Regions from separate parts of the Bordetella sp. 15P40C-2 genome, predicted to be linked through region 2. Evidence: predicted binding sites of a transcription regulator. Region 2 holds the regulator's gene; each other region holds the start of a gene.
What was found. Region 2 encodes LexA, which represses DNA repair genes until DNA is damaged. Its sites were predicted from a motif close to ACTGTATNNNNATACAGT; they were not measured.
Positions count from the first base shown of each region.

Region 1 (3,281 bases), on a different contig from region 2:
CGGGAAATGCGAATCTGGGCGGGATGTGGGTCGGAGTCGTGGGCGGCGTCGCGGTCGTGGCCCGCAGCGCGGCCGCAATCGCCACCACCGCCATCGCCCATCCCGGCCGACGATACCGGCTGCGCCGCGTAATCCAGTGACATCTGTGCGGAGCCACTGCCCACGCGACTGACCTTTTCCACCCAAGTCACCCGCGACGGCGGCCAGCCCGCCCGCAACGCGCGCAAGGCCTGCAAACGCCACGCCGCATAGCCGCCGTTCACCACCAAGGTATGCATTTCATCCACGGTCGGGTGGCCTCCAATTGTCGTCCATTAAAGGCTGACGCAATTTCACAGCAGGGACAACTGCTGCGCCGCTTGCGGCGCGAGCGCGCGTCGCAAGCGAGCCGATGACGCCTCTCCCAGCCCGGGCCGATAGTCTTGCACCGCGATAAAGGGTTTGACCTTGTCCATCGAACAGCGCAGACGAATCAGGTCCTGATAGCGGATGACACGCAGCCGGCGCAGCTCCACCAGCCGCTGGGCATTACGCATGCCTATGCCCGGCACCCGGGCGATCAGCCGCAACGGGGCGCGATTCAAATCCACGGGAAATAACTCGCGGTGAGCCAGCGCCCAGGCGAGCTTCGGGTCGATATCCAAAGGCAGCTCGCCCGCATCCTGAAATAGCTCGTCAGCCTGAAACCCATACCCTCGCATCAGAAAATCCGCCTGATATAGCCGGTGCTCGCGCAACAACGGCGGCGGCTGGGCAGGCAACCCCGAGGGGCTGTCGGGAATGGGACTGAAAGCCGAGTAATACACCCGCTTGAGCTGATACGCACCATACAAAGTCTGCGCCGTCTGCAGAATCGTGCGGTCATCGGCCTCGTCCGCGCCCACGATCATCTGTGTGCTCTGGCCGGCTGGCACCTTGTTGCGCCGCTCTTCCAATGCCTCTTCGCGCGCCAGCCGGATCACGCCCATCGCTCGTTTGATGGTCGGCGCGCTTTTTTCCGGCGCCAGCCGGCTCAGCCCGCCGTCGGTGGGCAGCTCGATATTGACGCTCAGTCTATCGGCGTACCGCCCAGCGAGCGTGATCAACTCCGGATCGGCGTCCGGGATGGTCTTTAAATGGATGTAGCCCCGAAACTGATGCGTCTCGCGCAGCGTACGCGCGACCTCGACCAGCTGCTCCATCGTGTAGTTCGCGCTGCGGATAATGCCCGAGCTGAGAAAAAGCCCGTCTATATAGTTGCGTCGGTAGAAATCCAGCGTCAGATCGACCACTTCGCGGGGACGGAAGCGCGCCCGGGGCACATTGCTCGAACGGCGATTCACGCAGTACTGGCAATCGTACTGACAGAAATTGGTGAGCAGAATCTTTAGCAGCGAAACGCAGCGTCCGTCTGGCGTGAAGCTATGGCAGATGCCCGCGCCGGTGCTCGCGCCCAGCCCATCGCGCCCGCGCGAATCCCGCTTCGGTGCACCGCTACTGGCGCATGAGGCGTCGTACTTCGCTGCATCGGCGAGGATTTCGAGTTTGGTCGAGAGTTCCATATCGATACTGTATGTATAACCAGTAGTATAGCAGTATCCATGTTCGGGCTCCGGCAGCTGCGATTGGTTGAATTGCGATCACCCATCCGCCATGCTGAGTCACGACCTGCCCCGAAACTGAATGAAATCAATGTGATACCCCGCCCTCCCATTCACCATCCGTAATGAATGTAAACTTAGGGAATAAGACTTATTCCCGACCAGGCTCGTAGCCACCGCCATTCATAATGGCGATCGCGCCCCGGTCACCGTCTAGCTGTAGAAGGAAGCCCCATGCGTTTTGCTCCATCATTCCCCGCTCGCCGCCTGACCACGTTTGCCGCCGCGCTGGTGGCCGGCCTGGCATTCAGCGCCACGACGCTTGCCGCAGAGCGGACGGTGCAGACTGCTTTTGGCGATGTGAAGATCGACGGCACCCCCTCGCGCGTGGTGACGCTCGGGGAAAACGCGTTGGACGCAACCGCCTCGCTCGGCCTAAAGCCCGTTGGCGCCCTGGCTAGCCGTGGTGGCACCGATATCCCCGCCTACCTCAAGGACAAAACCGGCACGATCGCCCTGGTAGGCACCGTGCGCGAGCCCAACCTGGAGGCCATTCTCGCCCAGCAACCCGACGTGATTCTGGCCGCCACGGGCCTGACGAAGGAAATGTACGAAAAGCTGAGCCTGATCGCGCCCACCATCGTACCCGTCGGCGACTCCTTCGCGCCGTGGCAGGACACGCTGCGCAGCTACGCCCAGGCCCTGAACAAGACCGAGGAAGCCGACAAGCGTATCGCCGAGGTCGACGCTCGCATCACCGAGCTGGCCAAGCGCATGCCCGCCGACACGACCGTTTCGGTCGTACGCTGGAATCCGCAAGGCCCGCAAATCATGTCGAGCCATCTGTTTGTGGGCGCATTGCTGAAATCGCTGGGCCTGAAACCCAACGCGCTGGCCGACACCATCAAAGACCGTCCGCACAGCGACATCCTCAGCCTGGAAAACCTGAACAAGGCCGACGGCGACTGGATGTTCCTCGCGACCTTGAATCCCGAGGGCAAGAAGGCCCTGGAAGACGCCAGCAAGCAACCCGCATTCAAACGCCTGAAAGCTGCTCAAGCCGATCAAGTCGTCAGCGTCGATGGCCTAATCTGGAGCAGCAGCTCCGGTTATCTGGCCGCTCAACGCATCCTGGACGATGTGGAGAAGACGCTCGCGAAGTAATGGCGGTGTGATGTCCTCCCCCCGATTTTTCTTGCCCTCCAAGGCACTGGGCCTGTCGGTCCTTTGCCTGATTATGTTGTGCGTGCTCAGCTTGCTGGTGGGTGCGGGCGATGTCGGCCCCGTGGCAAGCCTGCACGCGCTCATGGGCGGCGGGGACGACGACGCGCGCTTTACCGTATTCGAATTGCGCGGCACGCGTACTGAACTCGCGCTCTTGGTGGGCGCGGCATTAGGCGTAGCGGGTCTGCTGATGCAATCGGTGACCCGCAACCCGCTGGCCGAGCCGGGTCTGCTGGGCGTGAGCGCCGGTTCTTCTTTCGCCGTGGTGCTTGCCATCCTGCTGGGCGCGTCGGCCGCAACCACCTACCTGTCAGCCGCCTTTGTGGGAGCCATGGCGGGCTGCGGCATGGTGATGCTCGTAATGCGCATGCGCGGCGTGGGCGACGATCCCATCCGCCTGGTCCTGGCCGGCGCCGCGTTCACGGGTCTGTTGCAAGCAGGCAGCAGCATGATTCTGCTGGCGGACCAGCGTACGGC
Region 1 is NZ_WSJA01000025.1:23,456-26,736, forward strand. Features, by position in the region: gene GOQ25_RS10915 (UdgX family uracil-DNA binding protein) at 1-278, opposite strand, end outside; gene GOQ25_RS10920 (putative DNA modification/repair radical SAM protein) at 333-1,541, opposite strand; gene GOQ25_RS10925 (ABC transporter substrate-binding protein) at 1,815-2,744, shown strand; gene GOQ25_RS10930 (iron ABC transporter permease) at 2,755-3,281, shown strand, end outside.
Region 1: GOQ25_RS10920 (putative DNA modification/repair radical SAM protein) is a predicted target of LexA. The motif match lies at 1,548-1,565, and genes of this name have one in related genera.

Region 2 (3,281 bases):
CGCCGGAACAGACGATTGTCGTGCTGCATGCTTGCTGCCATAACCCGACCGGCGTGGACCCCACGATCGAGCAGTGGGAACAGATCGCTCAGGTCGTGAAGGCACGCAATCTGGTGCCGTTCCTGGACATCGCCTACCAAGGCTTTGGCGCCGGTCTGCAAGAAGACGCCGCCGTGGTCCGTATGTTTGCCGATCTCGGTTTGACGATGCTGGTCAGCTCGTCGTTCTCGAAGTCGTTCTCGCTGTATGGCGAGCGCGTCGGCGCCCTGACGGTCGTCGCGGGCAACCAAGACGAAGCCAAGCGCGTCCTGAGCCAACTCAAGCGCGTCATCCGTACGAACTACTCGAACCCGCCCACCCACGGCGGCACGGTAGTTTCGTCGGTGCTGAACACGCCCGAGCTGTACACCCTTTGGGAAGAAGAGCTCGCTGGCATGCGCGATCGTATTCGTCTGATGCGTCAGCAGCTGGTCGAAAAGATCAAGGCCGCCGGTGCGACGCAAGACTTTAGCTTCGTGCTGCAACAGCGCGGCATGTTCTCGTACTCGGGTCTGACCTCAGCGCAGGTGGATACCTTGCGCGAAGAGCACGGTATCTACGCGGTGAGCAGCGGCCGTATCTGCGTCGCGGCGCTCAACAGCCGTAACATCGATACGGTGGCGAAAGCCATTGCCGCGGTGATCAAGTAAGCATTGCGTCACAGAGATCGAGGTGCGCGCAAGCGTTGCCTCGATCGAGAAAGCCCCTCCCCAACGAACTGTCGCAACGGGTCGTACGAGAATCCGACCCAATGCAAGGTGCGCCGATCCCAAGAAGTCGGATGTATGTCCAACTTTGGGGTGCAGCTCAGGACAAAGATAGCGGAGGGGCTTTTTTTGGCCGGTTTTGGCGGATCACGTTCATTCAGTGCCGTGCGCGACCGGGTAGAAACTCGACGCTATTGGCGGCAATTAGGCGACACCGCGCTAGCGAGCCCCCCGCGCCACACCATCGCAACGCGGTCGACTTGCATTTTCGAGCCGTCTCGTCCAGAATCCTGACTGTATATTCATACAGTCCACGCGGATCATTGCCATGGCTACCAAACTCACCGCTCGCCAACAGGAAATTTTGACCCTAATCCGGCAGACGGTGGCACGCACCGGTTTCCCCCCCACGCGCGCCGAGATCGCGCGCGCATTGGGATTTCGTTCGCCCAACGCCGCCGAGGACCATCTGAAAGCCCTGGCGCGTAAAGGCGCGATCGAGCTGACGGCAGGCGCCTCGCGGGGCATTCGGTTGATCGAATCGGTCGAGACAGCCACCGCCGCGCGCGAGAGCTCGTCAGCGGCCGCTGCTGCCTCCACGTTGGTGGGCATGGCGACGGAAACGATTACGCGGTTAATGCTGCCCCTGGTAGGACGCGTGGCCGCAGGCAGCCCCATCCTGGCCGCCGAGCATGTGGAACGTGAAGTCGGCGTAGATCCGGGGTTGTTTGCGCAAACGCCTGACTATTTGCTCAAGGTTCGCGGCATGAGTATGCGCGATGCTGGGATCCTGGAAGGTGACCTGCTGGCCGTCAAGCGCGTTGCCGAGGCACGCAATGGCCAGATCGTCGTAGCGCGCCTGGGCGACGACGTGACAGTCAAGCGTCTACAGCACCGCCAGGGACATATCGAATTATTGCCCGAGAACCCGGAATTTGAGCCGATTCGCGTCGATGGCACGCAAGAATTTGCGCTCGAAGGCATTGCCGTCGGCCTGATCCGCACTCACGCGTTGCACTGAAAAATATTGTTGTCGCGCTAACGCTGCAGGCGCGGTGTGTCTGGACCTGTAAGCGCGAGGCATGGCGCAACGTGAAGTAGTCTGCTGTGCTATCGAAGGAATGTCCCAAATCCCCATAGGAATTCAGGGCCTGGTCTCGCCATAACGAAGCGAAGACCCGTTGCCGCCGAACACAAAAGCCCGCGGCTGCAGTCGTATCGACGTCTGCAGCCGCGGGCTTTTGTGCAGCAGTGTTACTTACAGGCGCCCTTACGGACGCCCGCTGGTTGCCGCGATCAGTGCTTAATCACAGGATCAGCCGTCGCACTGGAGCTTTCCGCAGCTTTCGCCGCCAGAGGCTCCTTTACGACTTCATCCTCGGCCAGGGGCTCGGGCATGCGCTCGAGCGCCAGTTCCAGGACCTTGTCGATCCAGCGCACCGGAATGATTTCCAGCTGGTTCTTGACGTTGTCCGGGATCTCCGCCAAGTCTTTGACGTTTTCCTCGGGGATCAGCACGGTTTTGATGCCACCACGGTGAGCAGCCAGGAGTTTCTCCTTGAGCCCGCCAATCGCGAGGACTTCCCCGCGCAGCGTGATTTCGCCCGTCATCGCCACATCTGCCCGTACAGGAATGCGCGACAAGGCCGACACCATTGCGGTGGTGATGGCGATACCGGCCGACGGACCGTCTTTAGGCGTGGCGCCTTCGGGCACGTGGACGTGCATGTCACGCTTTTCAAAGACGGTATCGGCAAAGCCCAGACGGCGCGCGCGCGATCGCACGACGGTGCGCGCTGCCTCAACCGATTCCTTCATCACGTCGCCCAGCGAGCCGGTACGCTGAATAGCGCCCTTGCCAGGCATGTCCGCGACTTCGATGGTGAGCAAATCGCCGCCCACTTCAGTCCAGGCCAGTCCTGTCACCTGTCCGATCTGGTTTTCCTTCTCGGCCATACCGAACGAATAGCGGCGAACGCCCAGATATTTGCTGAGGTTGTCCGCATCCACGTGCACGGGGGTGACCGGCGCCGATGCTGCCTTGCCAGACGCCTTGGCTTCGTCGGCTTGAGCCAGCAGTTCCTTGACGACTTTACGGCAGATCTTGCCCACTTCGCGCTCGAGGGCCCGCACACCGGCTTCACGGGTGTAGTAGCGAACGATGTCGCGCAATGCCGAGTCATCCACGACCAATTCGCTTTCCTTGACGCCGTTGTTCTTCATGAGCTTCGGCAGCAAGTGATCGCGTGCGATATGGATTTTCTCTTCCTCGGTGTAACCCGACAGACGGATGACTTCCATACGGTCCAGCAGCGCGGGCGGAATATTCAGCGTGTTGCTGGTCGCCACGAACATCACATCAGACAAATCGAAATCGACTTCGATGTAGTGATCCTGGAACGTGTGATTTTGCTCGGGGTCGAGCACCTCGAGGAGCGCGGACGCGGGATCACCACGGAAGTCCATGCCAAGTTTGTCGATCTCGTCGAGCAAGAATAAGGGATTGCGCACCCCGACTTTGCTCATGTTCTGCAA
Region 2 is NZ_WSJA01000014.1:166,075-169,355, forward strand. Features, by position in the region: gene GOQ25_RS06345 (amino acid aminotransferase) at 1-689, shown strand, start outside; gene lexA (transcriptional repressor LexA) at 1,075-1,767, shown strand; gene lon (endopeptidase La) at 2,043-3,281, opposite strand, start outside.

Region 3 (3,281 bases), on a different contig from region 2:
GCAATAAGGGTTCCGGAATAAAGCGCGTGCGGTTGCCGTAGACATGACGGTCGCCCATGCCGCTCTGCTGATGCACATAGAACCGCTGCGGGACAATCAGGTGCAGGCGCTCTTTAGCGCGGGTCATCGCGACATACAGCAGGCGACGCTCTTCTTCGATTTCATCGGCCGTGCCGGTACTCATGTCCGAAGGAATACATCCATCCACCACATTGAGCACATAGACGGATTTCCATTCCTGACCCTTCGCGGAATGGATAGTGGACAGAATCATGTAGTCTTCATCGCGCAACGGCGGCCCGGCCTCGGCGCTGGTGGCATCGGGAGGGTCCAGCGTCAGTTCGGTGAGAAACCGTTCGCGACTCGCATAGCCCGCGCCGATGCGCGCCAGCTGGTCCAGGTCCGCGCGACGCACACGGGCATCGTCATAGAGACGCTCGAGTTGCGGCGCATACCAGCCAATGGCGATATCCAGATCCGCGGGCCAGCGCTGACCGGAATCGCGCAATGCCGTATAGGCGTCTATCAAGCCATTCCAATCCGACTTGGCGGCGTTGCCCGGCTTGAACGATTCGAGCACGCGCATCGGCTCGGCCGCGTCGGCAAGCGCATCCATCAAGCGGCCCGCGATCGCCGGCCCGACACCCGGCAAGAGCTGTGCGACCCGAAAACCCGCCAGTCGGCTGCGGGGATTCTCGGCCCACCGCAACAGCGAGAGCACGTCCTTGATATGCGCGGCCTCCAGAAATTTCAGTCCGCCGAATTTCACGAAGGGAATATTGCGCCGGGTCAGTTCGAGTTCGAGCGCAGCGCTATGGCTCGCCGCGCGAAAGAGCGCGGCCTGCGACTTTAGCGTTGCGCCCGTCTCACGTTGCGCCAGCACCTGATCGGCCACCCATCGCGCCTGCCCCGCCTCGTCACTGACCGTCACGAGCGCAGGGCGGATATCGGAGGCTCGGTCCGTCCAAAGATTCTTGGTGTAACGCTCGCGCGCCAGACCGATGACCGCATTGGAGGCGTCCAGGATGGGTTGCGTCGAGCGGTAGTTGCGTTCGAGCGTAATGATGTGTGCGGGTGGCGTGAACTGCGAAGGGAAGTCGAGAATATTGCGCACGGTGGCTGCGCGAAACGAATAAATCGATTGCGCGTCATCGCCCACGACGGTCAACCCGCGGCCATCGGGTTTCATGGCCAGCAAGATGGCGGATTGCAAGCGATTGGTATCCTGATACTCATCGACCAGCACATGATCAAAGCGTGCGCCGACATCGCGTGCAAGGTCGTCGTCTTGCATCATCTCTGACCAATAAAGCAGCAGGTCGTCGTAATCGAGAACCTGTTGATCCTGCTTTGCCTCTACATACGCGGCGAACAGGCGTTTGAGGGCGTCTTCCCATTGGGTGCACCACGGAAACGCGTGTTTGAGCACCTCGCCCACCGGGGACTGGCTATTGATGACGCGCGAGTAGATGGCCAGGCACGTGCCTTTCAGCGGAAAACGTTCCGCCGTGGCCGAGAATCCCAACTCATGGCGCACCATGCCCATCAGGTCTTCGGCATCGCCGCGATCGTGTATGGTGAAATTCTCAGACAGGCCGATGCGTCCCGCGCAGTCGCGCAGTAGCCGCGCACCGATGCTATGAAACGTACCCGCCCATGGCAAGGACGGCGCCTTCTGGCTGGAGTGCAGTTTCATCACGCGCTGCAAGACCTTGCCAACACGGCGTTCCATTTCTAGCGCGGCGCGACGCGAAAAGGTCAGCAGCAGCATCCGTTGCGGGTCTGCGCCGTTCAACACCAGATGCGCGACGCGGTGCGCCAGCGTGCTGGTTTTGCCCGAACCCGCGCCAGCAATCACGAGCAAGGCGGGCGCGTCGGGCGAGCCTGTGCCGTACGTCGCGGCTTCGCGCTGGGCCGGATTGAGGTCGGACAGGTAGTCGAGGTCGGCGGACATGCGGTAGAAATTGGAAGGATGAGCGAAACAGCGTGCCCGGCAATTCACCGAGCAGGCCTACGCGGCACAAGTCAAATTAACTGTATATTCATACAGATCATAACGGAACTGCTGGCCGCCTGCTCGCAGCGGCAGGCCGCCTTGTCACCATGCATATTCTGACCGGCACCGCTTCTTGGACAGATCCCACGCTGTTAGCCTGCGGCCGTTTCTACCCCCGAGACGTGCGCACGCCCGAAGCACGGCTGCGCTATTACGCCACGCAATTCCATTTGCTCGAGGTGGATGCCACCTATTATCGGTTGCTGGACGCGCGCGTCGCGCACGCATGGGCGCAACGTACGCCCGAGGACTTCGCATTCCACGTGAAAGCCCATCGCCTGTTTACCGGGCACCCCGCCCCGACCCAGGATCTGCCTGGCGATATACAGCAGGAGCTCGCTGGACAGACGAAGCTGTTCTATCACCAACTGCCTCGCGAGTTGCAGGAGGAGCTATGGCGACGATTCCTCATTGCGCTGGAACCGCTACGGCTGGCGGGCAAACTGCACGCTATTCACTTTCAATTCGCGCCATGGATTCAGCGCGGCGCGCGCGGCATGGCGTTGCTACGCGAGTGCCAGCGCTATATGGATGAACACGTGATGAGCGTGGAGTTTCGCCACCGCAGCTGGTTTTCGACAAAGACGGCATCGGCTTGGACGCTGGATGTTTTGCGTGAGGCCAACATGGTGCATACGGTGGTCGATGCCCCGCAAGGATTCGACAATACGGTGCCAGCCTTGTGGGACGCTACGCATCCAGACCTCGCCGTCGTACGATTGCACGGTCGCAATGCCGACGCTTGGGGGAACAACACCGGCGCTTCGTCCGGCCGGTTCCAATATGAGTATTCGCCCGAAGAGCTGGCCGAACTCGCACAAAGCATCAAACGGCTGGCTGAGCGCGTGCGCAATACTCATGTCGTGCTCAACACCAATTATCAAGACCAGGGCATGCGCAACGCGGCAGGGCTCGCCGCCGCGTTACGTAACACTCCCGCCCTGCCCTAGCATCGCGGCGCGGCGACGGCGATGCAAACAAGGCATCGCCGTTCACCGGAGCATCGCCCGATCAACGCACCACCATCGCCGAGAATGGCCACACATACGCCTGCAAGGTCACCAGGATGCCCATCAAGCAGGCCAGCGCGATGGAGTGGAAAAACACATAACGCAGAATGTCGCCCTCATGATTGAACCAGCGCGTCGCGGTCGAGGCCACGACAATGGATTGCGCATCGATCATCTTGCCCATCACACCGCCCGAGCTATTGGCCGCTCCCATC
Region 3 is NZ_WSJA01000004.1:23,346-26,626, reverse strand. Features, by position in the region: gene GOQ25_RS03350 (ATP-dependent helicase) at 1-1,954, opposite strand, end outside; gene GOQ25_RS03345 (DUF72 domain-containing protein) at 2,104-3,006, shown strand; gene GOQ25_RS03340 (L-lactate permease) at 3,068-3,281, opposite strand, start outside.
Region 3: GOQ25_RS03350 (ATP-dependent helicase) is a predicted target of LexA. The motif match lies at 2,034-2,051, and genes of this name have one in related genera.